DNA from 2 places in the Brevibacillus sp. HB1.4B genome. Region 1 is predicted to be linked to the other one. Evidence: predicted binding sites of a transcription regulator. Region 1 holds the regulator's gene; the other holds the start of a gene.
What was found. The regulator LexA, encoded in region 1, represses DNA repair genes until DNA is damaged. The targets are predictions, from matches to a motif close to CGAACATATGTTCG.

Region 1 (9,656 bases):
GTTTTTACATGGGTGAATATCGATTGATTAGTGACTACAAGCATATCGAAACATACAAGGAAAGCTTTAATGACCTCGCTATGCAGGTCTTTCAGCTCAATTTTAAAGAATGGTATAACAAGGGCTTTTGGAATGATAACTATGTCTGCTATTCCTATCTGGATGGGGATCAGGTTATTGCCAACGCTTCCGTAAGTAAGATGATCGTGACATCCAATGGTAAAGACTATAAGGTACTTCAGATTGGAACAGTCATGACGCATCCTGCCTATCGCAACCAAGGATTGGCAGCGAGATTAATGAACCATATTCTTGAAACATATGAGAAGGAATATGATTCTATTTTTTTGTATGCCAATGATACCGTGCTCGATTTTTATCCGAAATTTGGATTTGAGAGAGTACAGGAAAGTAGTTTTTGCTTATTGATATCTGATTTGAAAAAGCAAGTAGGACAAAAATCGGTCTTGCGCAAGCTAGATGTTGATAGCGAGGCTGATTTTATCGTCATGAAGGAATTTGCCGCCAAACGAATTCCCGTTTCTTCGAGACTTGCCGTCAAGGAAAGCGAGCATCTGTTGATGTTTTACTTTCTTCTCGTTTTTCGGGATGCGATCTATTATGTCGAAGAGGAGGATGTGATCGTATTATTTGAACGAGAAGATGACCAACTGCATGTATTTGATTTGGTAAGTAAAAAACCAGTTGATATAGAAGCAGTCCTTTCTCATTTGGTGTCGGCTGAGACAACGATCATTCATTTTCACTTTATGCCGGATAGTGAGAATGAGAAGATCCAATCAGCTTTGATGACAACGACGGACGATGTCTTATTTGTTCGTCCCTCGTTCAAAATGGAGACAGAACATTTTCGTTTCCCGCTAACTTCACACGCATAAAAGGTCTACGTACGATATTCAGATTCAAGAGAACAGCCTGGAGCGAGTAAGATGCAGTAGGGGTAGGAGTAGAAGACTATACCGACGCGCATGAGCTCAAACAAAAAAACTGTTATTACGTAAGCGTAAAATAGTCCCCACCTTGAAACGGATAGGGACTACTTTACGCTATTTATTATTAATTCGACACGTAGCTGGCAACATTTTTGACCATGGGAGTAACTTGTCTAGTTCTTGATAATCTTCGCGATTCGCCAAAAGATTGGAGAGGCATATCTACTTGGCACGGATTAAAAACCTACTATATGGTTAATCAACAGGCGTGGTATACGAGATAGCTTTTTCTTAACGAACAAGCGGGACTATCTCTGACTGATTTCATAGGTACTTAGAAGCTTCTTATGAGAAATTACATTTTTCAACTCCGATTTATTAAGAAGTCTTATGTCCTTGGTGGAAAGCCATTCATCGTCGTAAATCTGATCTAAGTAGTTAATCCCAGTATCAGGGATAATAGCTAATACAGCATTTGCGCTGGTATGTTTCAGATAAGTCAAGGCAGCTACCACAGATAAGCCCCCTGAACCTCCAATCATCATTCCGTGTTCATTGGACAATATACGGCAAGCAGATATGGCCTCTTGATCACTTGCCATACAAATATGATCAATCACAGATAAATCGGTATTTTCAGTCTTCCAACTCAATCCAACTCCGTTAATCAGGTAAGGCTTGAACATATGGCCAAATATCGCTGATCCTTTTACATCGCAAGCCACTACTTTCATCTCTGGTTTGTTCTCTTTGACAAACCTTCCAATGCCACAAAGATGTCCTCCTGTACTCACAGCACCTACAACTGCGTCGATTGGTAAATCGATAATTTCTTTTCCAGTAGTCTCAAAATGATATAAAGGATTATTGGGATTGTCATATTGGTTTGGCCAAAACGCTTCAGGATATTGACGAAGCAATTCCTGAACACGCCTGAATCGTGTTTTTTGATACCCACCATCCTCATCAAGTTCGGACACCATATCAATTTCTGCTCCGTATGCTTTATACCATTTAAGAAGATTTGGGCTAATTTTGGGATCTACAACGATTAGGACACGGAACTTATACACAGCTCCGAGCATCGCCAAAGATTTCCCTAGGTTTCCCGATGTAGACTCGATTAAAATACTTCCGGGCTTTATTTCTCCCTGATCCATCGCTTTTTTTATCAATCCTATGGCGGTACGGTCTTTCACACTAAAGTTCGGATTAAAATATTCAAGTTTAAGATACAGCTTCTTTCCATTCGGAACCAGTTCATCTTCTAAAGCGACAATAGGGGTATTCCCAATGCAATCTACAATATTGGTAGCTATCATCTTTAACACCTCTTTGTAAGAATTAAAGTCGCGTAAAAATCAAACCAACAAAGAGCAGAATGAGCGAAATCGTTTGCAGGAAAGAAAGTCGTTCTTTGTAAATCCAAATAGACAAAAGAGCAACTACTAAGCTATTGGTAGAAAAGATAGGAGAGACAATACTAGCGGGCCCATTTGCTACGGCGACCGCATAGATTTGCATACCAGCAAAGGAGAAGATGCCTGATCCAAGTCCCCAACGAACTCCTATTTGTTTGTGTGTTCTGGGCATCTCTACATGCTTCTTTCGTAGAATTTCTATTGAAAACAAGATAAATCCAAAGAAGTATCCGATCAACAAGATCATGGCATTGGGTAAATGCATTTCTTCCGTAACTTTCAGACCTCCATTACGGAGAAAGAAAAGAAACGTCGCACCAACGACAAGCAGATACCACTTCATGCTTCGGATACGAAGGTTTTCATCTGGATCAATAGGCAGGATCATGACGGCAAGAACGAGTAGCGTAACGCCGATCCATTGAGGAAGAGAAAGTGACTCTCCATAAAAAAGCAGTGAAAGTCCAATCGTGAAGATGACATTGCTATTGACCACTGGAGAAGTTAGACTAGCTGGCCCAATTTTTAAAGCATGCATAAATAAGAGATTCCCCGTGGATGTACCTACACCGATTATGAGTCCGGCAAGGAGAACCTGGAGTGTGAACATCCAACCGTCTGTATATTGAACCCAAGCAAAAAAACAGAGAGTACCCGTCAAATACAATCCCCAAAGTAAATGTACGGTAGAACCTCGGTTGGCTGAACAAACTTTCATCATAAAACTTCCAAGCCCAAAGGTAATCGAACTGAATAATGCGAGCATATACCACATCGGATTTACCTCTTTTACTTAAGCTTCACAAAGATAAATGCTTTCCGAATATAGACGTAGTTTATTGGCTTTCTTTTCTGAAAAACGGTTCCACTCATCCTTACTTATTGGCGAGGTTAGAAGCGTGAGTGGAATTTGCAAATTAAGCACTCGTTCTTGAACAATACAACGTGTCACTCCAGCAGGAACTTCTTTACCTGCTAACACAATTTCTTTCACTTCGTCCAAGGTGAGAGTGGGGTATCGGAATAGAACATGGTTGGATTCTGGGAAAACGTATCTGCCGTGCGGTAAACGAATGACTGATTGATTCTGGGTATAAATCTCTACAATTTGGTGCCAGGCTTGTAACCGAATCCAATGATTCACATAATTTTCGTGGGGATAAATCCAAAATTGGGTGTAATTCGGATAAACTACTTCCGCAATAGGGGGTTCTTTCCGGAGCTTCCTCACCCATTGGAGGGTTGGCAACTGTTGTAAAGTATCCATCCACAGGCCAAGTGGCAAGAGATGTTCCCATGCGTTGAAAGAAATTTCCGATGCTTCCACGACCTGAACAGGGATCTTCATGTATCCTAGTTGGCGTAATGATTGCGTCCGATGGGCTCCGTCTAAAATCAAATATCGACCTTCCATAAGAGGGGTAACTATGATCGGATGACGCAAGACTCCTTCTTCAAGAATAGACTGGCATGTTCGGTTCAATCGCGCTGGTTCTACTCGTTCTTGAAAGGCAAGTTGGTTTACATCTACTAATCGAAGCCGAGAGAGAATTTCCACGTTTTTTCCTCCTTGATTCATGATTCAACAGATAATAACCATGTTGATTGACTTTTTATAATGCACCGGGGATTTCTGTATCTTAGCTAAAAGATATGGAGAAAATTAGGATTTTTATTGGAGAATTGGTTAACTATCACCACAAAAAGGTTCCACTACATAATTTATCCATAATTTCCATTTATGATAGTCACCAAGGTTCATATCTATCAAAGAGAGGGTTGTATGATGGACACTTCGATATTAATCGTCGATGATGAAGAGACCATGCTCGATTTGCTAAGTATGATATTAGAGGAGGATTTCTCTGTCTCCACAGCCAGCGACGGAACAATGGCGCTTCAGTTACTTCACAATGAAGCATTTCATCTTTGTTTGTTGGACATCATGATGCCTTGGACAGACGGTTTTGATGTACTCAAAGAATTAAGACGTACAGGCGATAAAACTCCCGTGATTTTGATCAGTGCTCGAGGCGAACTGGAGGATCGGGTAGTAGGATTGGAACTAGGCGCGGATGATTATATAACGAAGCCATTTGAACCGGCAGAAGTATCGGCGCGTGTGAAAACGGTACTACGCCGGACAAGAAAGGGGCAAGAAATACAGGAGATTAAGCAATCAGGAATTCAGATTCGTCTCTTAGCAAGAGAAGTATGGGTTCATGGAAAGAAGATGAAGGTTACCCCGATTGAATTTGAAGTGCTAACCACTCTCATTCAATATCCGAATCAAGTCTTTCCCAGAGAACAACTGTTAGCCAAGGTATGGAACTACTCGTTCAATGGAGATTTTAGGACAGTGGACTCTCATATTAAAAACTTACGTATAAAACTGCGGGAAGCTGGTTTTCAAGGAGAAGGCATTCAAACAGTGTGGGGCTATGGATATAAATGGGGAGTTCAATAACGATGCATCGAGTGGCGACCAAGCTGTTAATCACCATTTTAGGTATCATGATTCTAGGGCTTGTGCTATTGGGAACCATCAGCTACCAAATTATAACTCTTCACTATCAATCCTATACGGAGCTAGCACTTGCTCAACATGCATCGACTTTTGCTCAAATGTTAAGCGTAGACTTCAATAGAAAAACTCTTCAGCATATCGGCGAAATGGAGGAAAAGTCTTCTTCTACTGTTCTTGTCTTTTCTCCCAAAGGAGAATTGCTTATTGATTCCAAACGATTACCTGATTCATTGTTTAATTTTGTTCAAAATTGGATTCAGGGAAGTCCGAATCAAAAAGCGATTCAAACGGTTTTTGAACCAGATCGTCTCATTTTAGCAAAAAGTCCCATTCAACGAGGACAAAATCTATTAGGAACGGTAGTTGTTATAACGAAACCAACTTGGCTGAAAGATACATTACAGTCTCTTCAGACAATGTTATTGCTTGCTGGCTTGGGTTCTTTACTAGTCACGAGTGGGTTTGGCTTACTATTATCCAGATATATTGTAAGACCGATTGTAAACGTTATCAATGCAATTAGGCATCTCGATGAGGGTAATTATGATGTAAGAGTTGTTTTAGAAGGTAAAGACGAACTCTCTTTACTCACTCGTCAAGTAAACCAGCTCGCCAAAAGCTTGTCTTATTATCGGTCGTCCCGTCGAGAATTCCTATCTCATGTAGCTCATGAATTACGTACTCCCCTTACATATGTGAAAGGATATGCAACCCTCCTTCAGAATTCAGAAATGACGCCAAATCGCGCAAGTAAGTTAATTTCGATCATCCGGGATCAATCTGATCGGCTCGAACAAGTAGTCAACGATTTGATGACACTGAGTCGATTGGATGAAGGTAAAATTACATTAAGAAAAGAACGGGTCGCTATTCGAAGTTTATTAGAAAGAATAATCGAGGAAATGACACCACGTGCTGAAGAATTGGGAGTGAAGTTATCTCTTACAATTTGTCCTCCTGTGTACTTTTGGGTGGACCCGCAGCGGTTTCACCAAATTTTAATGAACTTAATAGATAATGCGATTCGTTATTCTCAGGGTGAAGGAACGGTTTTGATCAGTGTAACGAAAATGCTCAGAGAATCCGTAATTGAAGTAAAGGATGAGGGAATTGGAATCTCCGAGAAAGAATTAGAACTAATATGGGAGCGGTTCTATCGGGTGGAGAAATCCAGATCACGTCATACTGGAGGAAGTGGCCTTGGTTTGTCAATTGTTAAGCATTTAGTGGATTTACATGGCGGGAAAATTCAAGTACAAAGCAGCCCAAATCGGGGAACCTCATTTCGATTACATTTCCCCAATCGTAGATCAGGGAGTGAATAACCATGCGAAAAGGGGAAGGTGTCTTTTCTATAAAAAATAACCGAAAAGCCTACCGTGAGATGGAAACCCGTCTAGGTTTTTGTGCATATAACCAGTATCATTATTACATCCAGTTTACCTGCTAAGCCCTCAATCATGTTCGGCTTGTATCTGAAAACAAGAATAATAATGAAATAAGCTTCTCTCATATGGGAGAGAAGCTTATTTCATCTTTCATTACCTTGATGTGAGACTTGTTAGAACAGTGATTTTAATCTATTGTCCTTTGATAGTAATATCCCACATCACGGCATTTAATGGTAAGTTCATTTGCTCCGTTTAAAGGGGTTTGAAAAGAGGTAGCCTTCCAATGCCTCAGTTACATATTTTATTTTCCACATATGAACGACCATTAAAGCGTTGACAAGGTTTTAAGTATATAGGTTAAAAGCGCGTTGCGAGACATGAAACGAAAAAGCCCGCATTCAAAAAGCTTTTCGCCCGAAAGCGATGCATCCTTCCTGCTTTCAAGCAGCAGAGATTGGCTCTTTGCTCGAAGATTAATCCTTTCGCAGCAGCTGAACTCTTTGTCGTAATTCCTGGTCTGTTAACGGCTCCAATTGCAACAAAGCCTCGTATGGATCATCACCTGGGATATGAAAGTATCGAGCAAATGCAGGCTCTGTCTTGATGCCGCTTTGCTTCAGAGTCCTGATCTGTTTATACGCATCCAAGCCTCCTATGTCTAACAATCGTGCTTCGATGTCCATATGACGATAGGCGTTTTGCATTTCGACAGCTACCGGTTGAGCAAACAATTCAAACCAAAAGTCAGCTGTGAAAAACGAGATAACGCACGTGGGCGTACTATTCACATCTGAGTGTGTCACTTCAAATCCGGGCAAACAGCCAAATGCTGTACGAACAGCCTGCTCAAACTGCTCCAGATCATGACTCTCGCAAATAATATCCAGATCGCTTTGCACAACATCAATGTCCAATGGGATGGTTCCGGCAAGCACTGGATGGTAATCGGATAGTACTTCCATGATGTGCGTCTGTTGAATCGCTTCCCACGCTGCTTTTTGGCGAATCGTCCCTCTGCCCAAGTAGGAGAGATCATGCCAATTTCTCATGAGACTACCTCCATGTCTGCTTTCTTTTAAAATAGTTTAGACAAAAGTGAATAAGTACGCAACGAAATCGATAATCACTCGTATACCTAAATGAAGGGAGTGTAGTAGATGGAAATATTTTTGTGGGTAGTGGTTGTGTTATTGTTCTTGCTAAGCATCGCAGGAATTTTCTTACCCGTTTTACCTGATACGATATTACTGTGGGCGGGCTTTTTGCTCTATCACTTTTTCATTGCAGATCCGGGAGCGGGATTGCCGGCATCCTTTTGGTGGGGAATGGTCGTTCTAAGCATTCTGCTTTACGGTGCTGACTTGCTGACGAATATGTACTTCGTGAAAAGGTATGGAGGGTCCAAATGGTCGTCCGTTGCTGCTGCGGTCGGTATTATCCTCGGGATTTTCGTTTTCCCACCGTTTGGTATGCTGATCTTACCGTTCGTATTCGTCGTTCTCGTAGAGTTGATGGTGCAGAAGCAGTCGATGGAGCGAGCAGTGAAAGCGGGAGTAGGCTCACTGATCGGATTTTTGGGTAGTGCAGTCGTAAAAGTCATCTTGCAAGTTACGATGATCATCTGGTTTTTTATCGCCAGATAATAGACAGAAAACAAAAAGGACAGCCTCGGCTGTCCTTTTTTACGTGGGAACTAGTGAATGAGTCGATAAACACCGATGACTTTACCGAGAATAGTGACATGCTCCAGGATGATCGGTTCCATCGTGGCATTTTCCGGTTGGAGACGGAAGTGATTCTTTTCTTTGAAAAATCTTTTAACGGTCGCTTCGTCTTCTTCTGTCATGGCTACGACGATGTCACCATTGTTGGCTACGTGCTGTTGGCGAACAATGACGTAGTCTCCGTCGAGAATTCCGGCATCAATCATACTGTTCCCGGAGACGCGCAGCATATAGACCTTGTCAGAAGTCACGATATTGTCTGGAAGCGGGAAGTACTCTTCTACATCCTCAATGGCAGTAATCGGTTGTCCAGCGGTTACTTTTCCGATTACTGGCACACGGACGACAGAGTCTTCGAAATTGTCTTGAAAACGATCTTCATCTGATAGCAATTCGATGGCACGAGGTTTGGTAGGATCTCGACGAATGAGGCCTTTTTTCTCTAAGCGTGCCAAATGCCCATGTACTGTTGAGCTGGAAGCTAGTCCAACAGCCTCCCCAATTTCACGTACAGATGGCGGATATCCTTTATCACGAACTTCCTTTCGTATGAACTCGATGATGGCTTGTTGTCTACTCGATAATTTTGACATAGAAAGACACCCCTGATTTCTCGAACATATTTTCCTATATTATACCATGGGAGCTTGCGTTCGACAAACATAAGTTCGATTATTTGTTGACATGAACATATGTTCTCATTTATTATGAGGCTACAAGTGATCAGAACGTATGTTTGTGAGGAGGCCATTATTATGAATTCATTGACAGTACGTAATCGTTTCGAGAAAAAAGAAGAACGTCGTGTTCGTTTTGGTATCACGAGAGGACAAGCTCTCTTGTTTCTTATTACATTTACTCTCTTTTTTTACCTGTTAACCGAACTAGTGTTTGCTTCTTCGCCAATGGAGGAGCCACAAGGCATAGAAGTAACCGTACAATCTGGAGATAGCCTATGGTCGTTAGCTGTTCAATACAATACAGATCAGATGGATGTTCGGGACTATATAATAGAAATTAAGGATGCGAACGGTTTAGAGAGCAACAGGATTTACCCAGGTCAGACTCTCATCCTTCCTGATACTCCGTAAGTGTTCGGCTGTCTTGCGGGATCACTCGAATGTGGTATAATGAAGCGGCACTACTACAGAGTGGGAGGAACCAGCAGTGGTATCTGACGCAGAAATTAAACGCATCAACGAATTGGTCAAAAAATCGCGCGAAGAAGGTTTGACCGAAGAGGAAAAGCTTGAACAAAAAGCATTGCGCCAAAAGTACATTGACGCCGTTAAGCTTTCATTGAGAGCAAATTTGGATTCCATCCGTTATGTGGAAGACCTTGAAGAAAATAAGCCAAAACAGTAAGATAACAATTACTGATACGACAGACATCCTCGCTTGACGCTAGGGTGTCTTTTTCTGTGACATACATAAGCTGTGATAGCCAGGGAGGGAAAGCGATGGCGTGGATAGCTGTGGCGGTTGGAGGAGCAGTTGGCTCTCTTTTGCGCTACCTATTGTCTTTGCTCGCGAATCAGCCGGGATGGCCGTGGGGAACCTGGATCGCCAATGTTTGTGGATCTTTGATCATCGGCATCTTGTTCGTGCTGGGGAAAGAACGTGGCTTTTTATCTCCGACA
Region 2 (9,656 bases), on a different contig from region 1:
TGTTGGTCGATTTCATGGCAGAAATTCTGAAGAAGGAAGGTCATCAGCTCATCGGGATTCGTGGCATGCCTCGCGTAGGGAAGACTGAATCGATGATTGCTGCCAGTGTATCCGCCAATAAACGTTGGACATTCATTTCCTCTACTTTGTTGCGCCAGACGGTGCGTAGTTCCTTAGCCATTGATGAAATGTCTACAGATCATGTATATTTGATAGATGGAATTGTCTCAACGCTGCGATCGACAGAAAAGCACTTCACCTTGCTTCGGGAAATTATGAACTTTCCTGCCGCAAAAATCATTGAGCATCCGGATATATTCGTAAGGGAATCTGAGTACCAACTTGATGATTTCCATTACATTATTGAGCTGCGTCATCATCCGGATGAAGAGATTACATATGAGCTTATCAACAATCGCGGCTTTGATAATTTCGAAATGAATTAAGGAGGGGCAGCTGTGTCTGAGCTAGGTCAAGTCCTACAAAGGGCCCGCGAAGAAAAAGGAATCACGCTCGACGACATCCAACGTATCACCAAGATACAGCGGCGATATTTGGAAGCCATTGAAAGGGGTCATTTTCATGTACTTCCTGGCCACTTTTACGCGCGTGCATTTATAAAGAGTTATGCGGAAGCTGTCGGTCTAGACCCGAACCACATCCTGACTCACTTTCAGTCCGATTTGCCGGCCCAGCCACCTACAGAGCAAGTAGAACGACTGCGTCGCAGACGAGTTGCTTCAGCGAACAATCCATTACAAGCGGGGCGATGGGTTACCAAGACCTTGCTCGTCTTGTTTATTGCCTTGATTATCGGGGTTATTTATTTCGCTGTCGTCAACAACAACGGAAATCAGATGACTCAGCCAGTGCCGGGTGGAACAGTTAACCCTGGAGCAGAGATTGTCACGCCTGGCAATGGTGGTGGAGCGGGAACATCCCCGATTGCTCAACAACCGAAGCCTCCTTCTATTACCACACCGAATCCTGAAACAGGAACAAACCCACCTGAGACCGTTACAGAAACTCCTCAGGCAACCATCACATTCGAATCGCAGCAAGGATCAATGTATAATTATTCCTTGCAAGGTGGAGAAAAAATCACGGTTTATTTGAAGGTGAAAGCAGAAACAAGCTGGTTTGGTATTTCGGAAGGAAAAGGCAAAACTTATGTTGAGCAGGGCACGCTCAAGAAGGATCAGGAAAAAACGATTGAGCTGGGGAAATCAGCTTATATTCGTTTGGGCAAACCGACTGTAGTGGAATTGAAGGTTAACGGAGTCTTGGTAGACACGTCTAAAATGAAATCAATGCCGTCTAATATTACGATGAAAGTTAAAGAGGCGGTCACCCAGTAGGCAAGCATATGCTTGCCTTTCGTACTTTTCTCTTTTTTGACACTTCCTTTAGGCTTATATTATACTGGATAGGTGTAATATGGGTTGGTGTGACCAATTGGAGGAAAAAAGATGACAGAGAAGGTAGGCACGCGTGAAAAAGTAGCGATTGTTACGCTGGGCTGTGAAAAGAATCTCGTTGATTCGGACATGATGGCCCATCTGATAGATGAAAAAGGTTATGAACTGGTTGATAACCCGGAAGAAGCAACTGTGGTCATCGTCAATACCTGCGGTTTCATCGATGCAGCCAAGGAAGAATCCGTCAATAAGATTCTGGAAATGGGTGAATTGAAGGAATCCGGCAAACTGAAATCGCTTGTGGTGGCAGGCTGTCTCACACAACGTTACAAAGAGGATATCTTGAATGAGATTCCTGAGGTGGACGGTATTGTCGGAACAGGCGATTTTATGTCGATTGCAGGTATTATCGAAGAATCTCTAGAGGGCAAGCGACCGATTTTTGTAGGAAATCCCATTTTTACGTACGAAGATGTAGTGAAGCGGAAAGTAAAAGAAGGCACATACTCCGCATATATTAAAATTGCCGAGGGTTGTGACAACGCCTGTACGTTCTGCTCGATTCCTTTGATGCGTGGGGGATTCCGCAGTCGTACAATCGAGTCCATCGTAGAAGAAGCGCGTCATTTGGCTGCTCAAGGTATCGTAGAAGTGAGCCTGATCGCACAAGATTCTACGAACTACGGAACGGATATTTACGATGGAAAACTGATGCTTCCTGAACTTTTAAACCGCCTGGCAGAACTCGAGGGCATCGAGTGGATTCGTCTTCACTACGCATATCCTGGATTTTTCACGGATGAATTGATCCACACCTTTGCTACCAATCCAAAAGTGTGCAAATACGTAGATATGCCTTTGCAGCACTCCGAAGACCATATTCTGAAAAGAATGCGTCGTCCGGGAAGACAGACGGACATTCGTGCGCTGGTAGCAAAAATTCGCGCACAGGTTCCAGATGTGGCACTGCGTACCTCTTTGATCGTAGGGTTCCCAGGGGAAACAGAGGAAGACTTCGAGCGCCTGAGCGAGTTTGTGAAGGATATTCGCTTTGATCGACTGGGTGTGTTTACTTACTCCAACGAGGATGACACTCCAGCTTCTCGTCTGCCTGACCACGTTGACGAAGAGCTTAAGGAAAAACGTGCGAACATGCTGATGGAAATTCAACGTGAAGTAGCCGGAGATCGCAACGGACGCTTTGTTGGTCAAGTCTTGGATATTTTGATTGAACGTTACGAAGGACGTAACGATATTTATGTAGGTCGAACACAGTATGACGCTCCGGAAATCGATGGTGAAGTATTCGTCACAGGTTTTAAAGGCGAACTGGGCACCATCGTAAAAGTAAAAATTACACACTCCTATGAATACGATTTAGCCGGGGAGGTAGTCTAGTTGAATCTCGCCAACCGCATCACACTCGCCAGGATCTTTCTGGTGCCGGTAGTTATGTTTTTTATGCTGGTGCGTTACAACATCGGGACATTTTCGATTGGCAGCCTGACGATGACGTATAACGAGCTGATTGCGGCTTTGGTGTTTATCCTAGCAGCCAGTACGGACGGACTCGACGGTTATATTGCACGGAAAAATAAAATCGTGACGAACTTGGGGAAGTTTTTGGATCCGCTTGCTGATAAGCTGTTGATTTCCGCAGCACTCATTTCACTTGTAGAGATGCAACGTCTGGAAGCGTGGATTGCGATTGTCATTATCAGCCGGGAGTTTGCGGTAACGGGTCTACGACTAGTTGCAGCGGCAGAAGGACAGGTAATTGCTGCGAGTGCATTGGGTAAACTGAAAACATGGGTGCAGATCGTAGCGATTACGGCTGTTATGATTCGCAACTTCCCATTTGAGTTCTTCGGCATTCCGTTCGACGAAGTAGCTACTTGGGCGATGGTGATCATCACGATTTACTCCGGGTACGACTACTTTGCGAAAAATCGTAACGTGATCCAATACTCGTAATGCGGGTATTGGTCTCTTTTTTCACAAGACTCTTCTCTTGAGCGTTTGCAAGTGATAAACTATTAGTTTAGAGGCTTTTCTACTCTCAAAGAGGATGGATGAGGAAGATGAGAGCGGAGATTATTGCGGTAGGTACCGAACTTTTGCTAGGCCAGATCGCTAACACCAACGCACAGTTTCTTTCTCAGAAGCTGGCGGAAATTGGCGTGGGAGTTTACTTTCATACGGTTGTGGGAGACAATACGGAGCGATTGCTACAAGTGATTCGATTGGCATCAGGGCGATCTGATCTCGTCATTTTCACGGGTGGGCTAGGGCCGACTCAAGATGATTTGACGAAAGAAACCTTGGCGGGGCATGTAGGCATTGGATTGGAAACGAATCCAGAGGCCATGGAGAGAATTGAAAAATTCTTTTTGCAACGTGGGATTGTCATGACGGAGAACAATCGTAAGCAGGCGCTGGTGCTTTCTGGCAGCCATGTATTCTCCAACGATTTCGGGATGGCGCCGGGGATGGCGATCCGTCATGACAGTAGTACGTTCGTGCTGTTGCCTGGACCACCAAGCGAGCTGTATCCAATGGTGGAGAATTACGTGATGCCTTACTTGAACGATTTGCTCCCAGAAAAACAAGTGTTTCATTCTCATGTACTCCGGTTCTACGGAATAGGCGAATCCGCCTTGGAGGAAAAACTGCTCGATCTGATCGAAAAGCAGGACAATCCAACGATCGCGCCATACGCCAAAGAATTCGAAGTAACGCTGCGGATTACGGCAAGAGCTGCTACAGTCGAAGAAGGGGAAGCCCTAATCTTACCTGTAGAAAAAGAAATTCTCAGCCGTGTTGGCCAGTATATGTACGGGATGGGTGAGAATTCGTCGCTGCATGATGTGCTGGTTTCTGAGCTAAAAAAGAGAAATGAGACGATTGCTTGTGCAGAAAGCTGCACAGGAGGAGCAATTGCCTCGTTGATTACCTCAGTGCCGGGAAGCTCGCAAGTGTTTCGTGGAGGGGTAGTCTGCTACACCAATGAAGTGAAAAATCAGCTGCTCGAAGTACCTGATTCCATTTTGCAAGCAGATGGGGCAGTCAGTGAGAAAACAGCTCAATTGCTGGCTGAACATGTACGAGAAAAGCTGGGGGCTACTTACGGGATTTCTGTTACGGGAGTGGCTGGACCCGATCCTTCCGAGGGCAAGCCTGTTGGCCTTGTTTACGTAGGGATCGCGGCAGAAGGAATGCCTACAGTTGTAAAAGAGCTCCGCCTTGCCGGAAGAAGGCATGCAATCGTTGGGCGTGCCGCTAAATACGCGTTGTTTTATGCGCTGCAAATGCAAAAAGAAAGGTGATTTTTTTCATGACGATTTTTTCCGATTTTCCTTTACATAAATCTATTCTGCAAGCGATTCACGATATGGGTTTCGAGGAGCCATCACCGATTCAGGCAGCTTGCATTCCTAAAGTTCTGGATGGCGGAGACCTGATTGGTCAAGCACAGACAGGTACTGGTAAGACTGCTGCATTCGGGATTCCACTTGTAGAAAAGATTACGCCTGCCAATCGTGTACAAGCGATCGTGCTGACCCCAACTCGTGAGCTGGCTATCCAGGTTGCGGGAGAGCTCTTGCGCATCTCGAAATATAACAAAGTTCGTACGCTGCCAATCTATGGCGGACAATCGATCGGACATCAAATTCGTGCACTGCGCCAAGGTGTACAAATCGTTGTAGGTACTCCTGGCCGTGTTATGGACCACTTGCGCCGAAAAACATTGAAGCTGGATCACGTACATACACTCGTTTTGGATGAAGCGGATGAAATGCTGGACATGGGCTTCATCGAAGATATCGAGACGATCATCACACATATGCCGGAAGAGCGTCAAACCTTGCTGTTCTCTGCGACGATGCCGCCAGAAATCAAGCGTTTGGCTACCCGTTACATGAAACAACCGCAAACGATCGCGGTTAGCCGTGAAGAAGTAACGGCACCATTGATCGAACAGGTATACTACAAAGTGTTTGACCGTAACAAAGTAGAGAGCCTCTGCCGCATCTTGGACAGTGAGGATGTCGAGCTGGGTATCATTTTCTGCCGCACTAAGCGCGGCGTAGATGAGTTGTCTGAAGTGCTGCAATCCCGCGGATACCTTGCGGACGGATTGCATGGTGACTTGTCACAGGCACAACGTGACAAGGTCATGAATGCGTTCCGTGAGGGCTCGATTGAATTCTTGATCGCGACTGACGTAGCAGCACGCGGTATCGACGTAGGAAACGTCTCTCACGTAATCAACTACGATATTCCACAAGACTCTGAGAGCTACGTACACCGTATTGGCCGTACTGGTCGCGCAGGTCGCAAAGGAATTGCGATGACGCTGGTTACGCCGCGTGAAGTAAGACAAATGATGTTTATCCAAAAGCAGACAAAAGCACAAGTGCTCTCTCGCAATGTTCCTTCCCTGGAGGAAGTGGCTGAGCGCAAACAAGAGCAATTGCGTGAACAATTGACTAGCCTTTTGGAAAGCGATGCAATCGCGGATATGTATCAAAAAGTAGCGGATGCTCTCGTAGGTCAATACCCGGCTGAAAAAGTAGCAGCTGCTGCATTACACCTGGCATTCCATACCGAAGCGGGACAAGGGCAGGAAGTAGAAGCGTACAACTTTGGTGAGACAGGCGCAGCAAAAGGCATGGTTCGCTTCTTCCTGAACGTAGGCCGCAATGCGAACATGAAGCCACAGGATCTGGTACGCGAGATCTCTGAATCTGTGGGTATCCCAGGAAAATCAGTAGGTCGCATCGATATTTTCGAGAACTTCACATTTGTTGAGGTTCCAGAAGAGGTAGCTGCTTTCGTATATGAGTCACTGCGTCAAACACGTATCAACGGAAAACGAATCAATCTGGAGCCTGCAAAGCCTCGCGGAGCGAAGCGTTCCTAATTAGAGAGTATTACACAAAGCAGTCATTTCTCTGGGAACAACCAGGAAATGGCTGCTTTTTTGCGATGCGAATATTTGTTCGCAAAAAATACTTGGCAAACACTTCTGTCTCGAGGTATGATGAAGACAAGCAAAAGAGATGCGAAAATTGAAAGGGTGTGTACCATTTGTCAGATCGTCGCGCAGCTTTGGAGAGTGCATTGCGTCAAATAGAAAAGCAATTCGGAAAAGGTTCCATTATGAAGTTGGGAGAAGTATCCAACATCCAGATTTCTACGGCTTCTAGCGGTGCACTTGCTCTAGATATTGCACTTGGTGTGGGTGGGTTCCCACGCGGACGGATTGTTGAGATTTACGGACCAGAGTCTTCTGGTAAAACAACAGTAGCGCTTCATGCCATCGCAGAAGTTCAAAGACAGGGTGGACAAGCTGCGTTTATCGATGCTGAGCATGCCTTGGATCCGGTTTACGCTGCGAAGCTGGGTGTGAACATCGATGAATTGCTGTTGTCCCAACCAGACACTGGTGAGCAAGCTTTGGAGATCGCGGAAGCACTGGTGCGCTCTGGTGCGGTAGACATTATCGTAGTCGACTCCGTTGCGGCACTCGTACCAAAAGCAGAGATCGAAGGCGAGATGGGAGATTCCCACGTAGGTTTGCAAGCACGCTTGATGTCCCAAGCACTCCGCAAGCTGTCCGGAGCCATCAACAAGTCCAAAACGATTGCCATCTTCATCAACCAGCTTCGTGAAAAAGTGGGAGTTATGTTCGGTAACCCAGAAACAACTCCGGGTGGACGCGCTTTGAAGTTCTACGCGAGTGTTCGCTTGGACGTTCGTAAAGCGGAATCTATCAAAGTTGGCAACGACATTTTGGGAAGCAAGACGAAGATCAAAGTCGTCAAAAATAAAGTAGCACCACCATTCAAGGTTGCTGAAGTGGATATCATGTACGGCGAAGGTATTTCCAGAGAAGGTAGCATTCTCGACATCGGTTCCGAGATCGATGTGGTTCAAAAGAGTGGTGCATGGTACTCCTTCAATGAGGAGCGTCTCGGCCAAGGTAGAGAGAATTCGAAAGTCTTCCTGAAAGAAAATCCGCACATTGCATCACAGATTGAAACAAAGGTGCGCGAATACTTCAGCCTAAACCCTGGTTCTGTTCCAGAAGGTGAAGCAGTAAATGACCCAGAGCAAGATGAAGAGCCTACATTTGATCTGGAGTAATGAAGAGTAGAAGAGCAGCCTGTCGATGAGACAGGCTGTTATTTTAGCTTTGCGAAGGAGTGAATCATCATGAAGAGCGGCCTGATCACTGCCGTTCATCGAGATATCAAACAAAAGCAACGCTACCATATCGATGTCGAAGGCGAGTATGCCATTACCGTACACGAAGACATACTGGTAAAGTACAACCTATTTAAGGGAACAGAATTAGATGAAGCTTTTTGCCGAGAAGTCCTGATAGCAGAAGAAAAGCATAAAGCGTATTTAGGTGCATTGCGATATCTCGGCATACGCCCGCGAACAAGCAGTCAGCTGCATTCCTATTTGATAGAAAAGGGATTTTCGCCACAGATTGCAGAAGAGATATGCCAGCGCTGCAAGGATCACGGCTACATCGATGATGAAGCATTTGCGAAGCAATGGGTAGACGAGCGATTGCGTTTGAAGCCGAGGAGCCCGTATATGCTGCGTATGGAGCTTACCCAGCGTGGAGTGGACAGAGCGATTGTAGAGGACGCAGTACGTGGCGTGTCTAGGCAGGCTGAACTAGATGCTGCCCGCGCATTGATAGAGAAGAAGGCGCGGCGTATAGAGGGTGCACCGAACCCCGATGAAGAGCGTAAGCTGCTATCTATGCTGATGCGCAAGGGATTCTCCCATGCGATCATTCAACAAATGCGTGAAGAATTGCGTCATAGAAGCGATAGTTAGGGCCAACTCTATTTGCATGATCTTGACAATTCTTGTTCACAAATAATAAAATAGGTTTGTATTTACTTGGTGTATCATAACTTTTGTGATTTGCTCACTCGTTGCCTATGAAACAACTGAAAAACCGTGCGAAAGCTGTACGGATTCAGCGGACCGAGTAAATCGGTCTTGTTTTTTAGCCGAATGTTCAAATGTGAGAGCACTCCATGGAAAACAAATGCTTGGAAAGCGGGGAGATGTCTTACAATAAGGAGGTGAAACGAAAAAGCCTATGGATCCTATACTTACTGTTGTCATTGTGCTCGTTGCCCTGCTGATCGGCTTGGGTGCAGGCTACTTCACTCGTAAATCGATTGCGGAAGCGAAGATCTCCAGTGCAGAAGAAGCTGCACGACAGATCGTGGAGGAAGCTAAACGGGACGCCGAAGCCGTTAAGAAGGAGAAGGTGCTGGAAGCAAAGGATGAAGTGTTCAAGCTTCGATCCGAAGCGGAAACCGAATTGCGTGAGAGACGCAATGAGATCCAGCGTCAGGAACGACGAATTCTACAAAAAGAAGAATCGTTGGACCGCAAGATGGAACAGTTGGAGCGCAAAGAAGAAGAATTGTCTGAGCGTGACCGTACCATCGCAGAACTGCAAAGCAAGGTAGAGCACTTATATAAAGAACAAGTATCAGAGCTAGAACGAATCTCCGGCTTGACGCAGGATGAGGCGAAGACGATCATTCTGACTGATGTGGAGAATACCGTCCGTCACGAAATGGCTGTGATGATCAAGGAGATTGAGACTCAGGCCAAGGAAGAAGCGGACAAGCGTGCTCGTGAGATCATTACGACCTCCATTCAACGTTGTGCAGCAGACCACGTAGCAGAAACAACCGTTTCTGTGGTTACGTTGCCAAATGATGAGATGAAGGGACGTATTATCGGACGCGAAGGACGTAACATTCGTGCCCTGGAAACGTTGACTGGTATCGATCTGATTATTGACGATACTCCAGAAGCAGTCATCCTGTCTGGCTTCGATCCGATTCGTCGGGAAATCGCCAAGACAGCGTTAGATAAACTGGTCGCAGACGGCCGCATTCACCCAGCTCGCATCGAGGAAATGGTGGAAAAAGCACGTCGCGAAGTAGACGAGCGAATCCGTGAATACGGTGAGCAAGCAACGTTTGAAACAGGCGTTCACGGCTTGCATCCAGATCTGATCAAGATTCTCGGACGCTTGCGTTATCGTACAAGCTACGGTCAAAACGTACTGAAGCACTCTATGGAAGTGGCACATCTCGCCGGTTTAATGGCGGCAGAACTGAAAGAAGATGTGAAGCTGGCCAAACGTGCAGGTTTGCTGCATGATATCGGAAAAGCAATTGACCA

Region 2: a site for LexA is predicted at 6,411-6,424, ahead of recA (recombinase RecA). Genes of this name have one in related genera too.

Annotation. Positions count from the first base shown of each region.
Region 1 covers NZ_JABSUT010000009.1:268,361-278,016, reverse strand. The annotation lists gene HP398_RS21915 (GNAT family N-acetyltransferase) at 9-899, shown strand; gene HP398_RS21910 (pyridoxal-phosphate dependent enzyme) at 1,262-2,275, opposite strand; gene HP398_RS21905 (EamA family transporter) at 2,298-3,140, opposite strand; gene HP398_RS21900 (ParB N-terminal domain-containing protein) at 3,168-3,953, opposite strand; gene HP398_RS21895 (response regulator transcription factor) at 4,116-4,841, shown strand; gene HP398_RS21890 (sensor histidine kinase) at 4,844-6,226, shown strand; gene HP398_RS21885 (DUF4269 domain-containing protein) at 6,766-7,341, opposite strand; gene HP398_RS21880 (DUF456 domain-containing protein) at 7,450-7,935, shown strand; gene lexA (transcriptional repressor LexA) at 7,986-8,609, opposite strand; gene yneA (cell division suppressor protein YneA) at 8,772-9,107, shown strand; gene HP398_RS21865 (DUF896 domain-containing protein) at 9,184-9,381, shown strand; gene crcB (fluoride efflux transporter CrcB) at 9,477-9,656, shown strand, end outside.
Region 2 covers NZ_JABSUT010000002.1:41,001-50,656, reverse strand. The annotation lists gene HP398_RS04490 (YmfK family protein) at 1-446, shown strand, start outside; gene HP398_RS31330 (helix-turn-helix domain-containing protein) at 459-1,358, shown strand; gene rimO (30S ribosomal protein S12 methylthiotransferase RimO) at 1,470-2,816, shown strand; gene pgsA (CDP-diacylglycerol--glycerol-3-phosphate 3-phosphatidyltransferase) at 2,817-3,392, shown strand; gene HP398_RS04470 (competence/damage-inducible protein A) at 3,500-4,744, shown strand; gene HP398_RS04465 (DEAD/DEAH box helicase) at 4,753-6,342, shown strand; gene recA (recombinase RecA) at 6,510-7,568, shown strand; gene HP398_RS04455 (RecX family transcriptional regulator) at 7,638-8,279, shown strand; gene rny (ribonuclease Y) at 8,551-9,656, shown strand, end outside.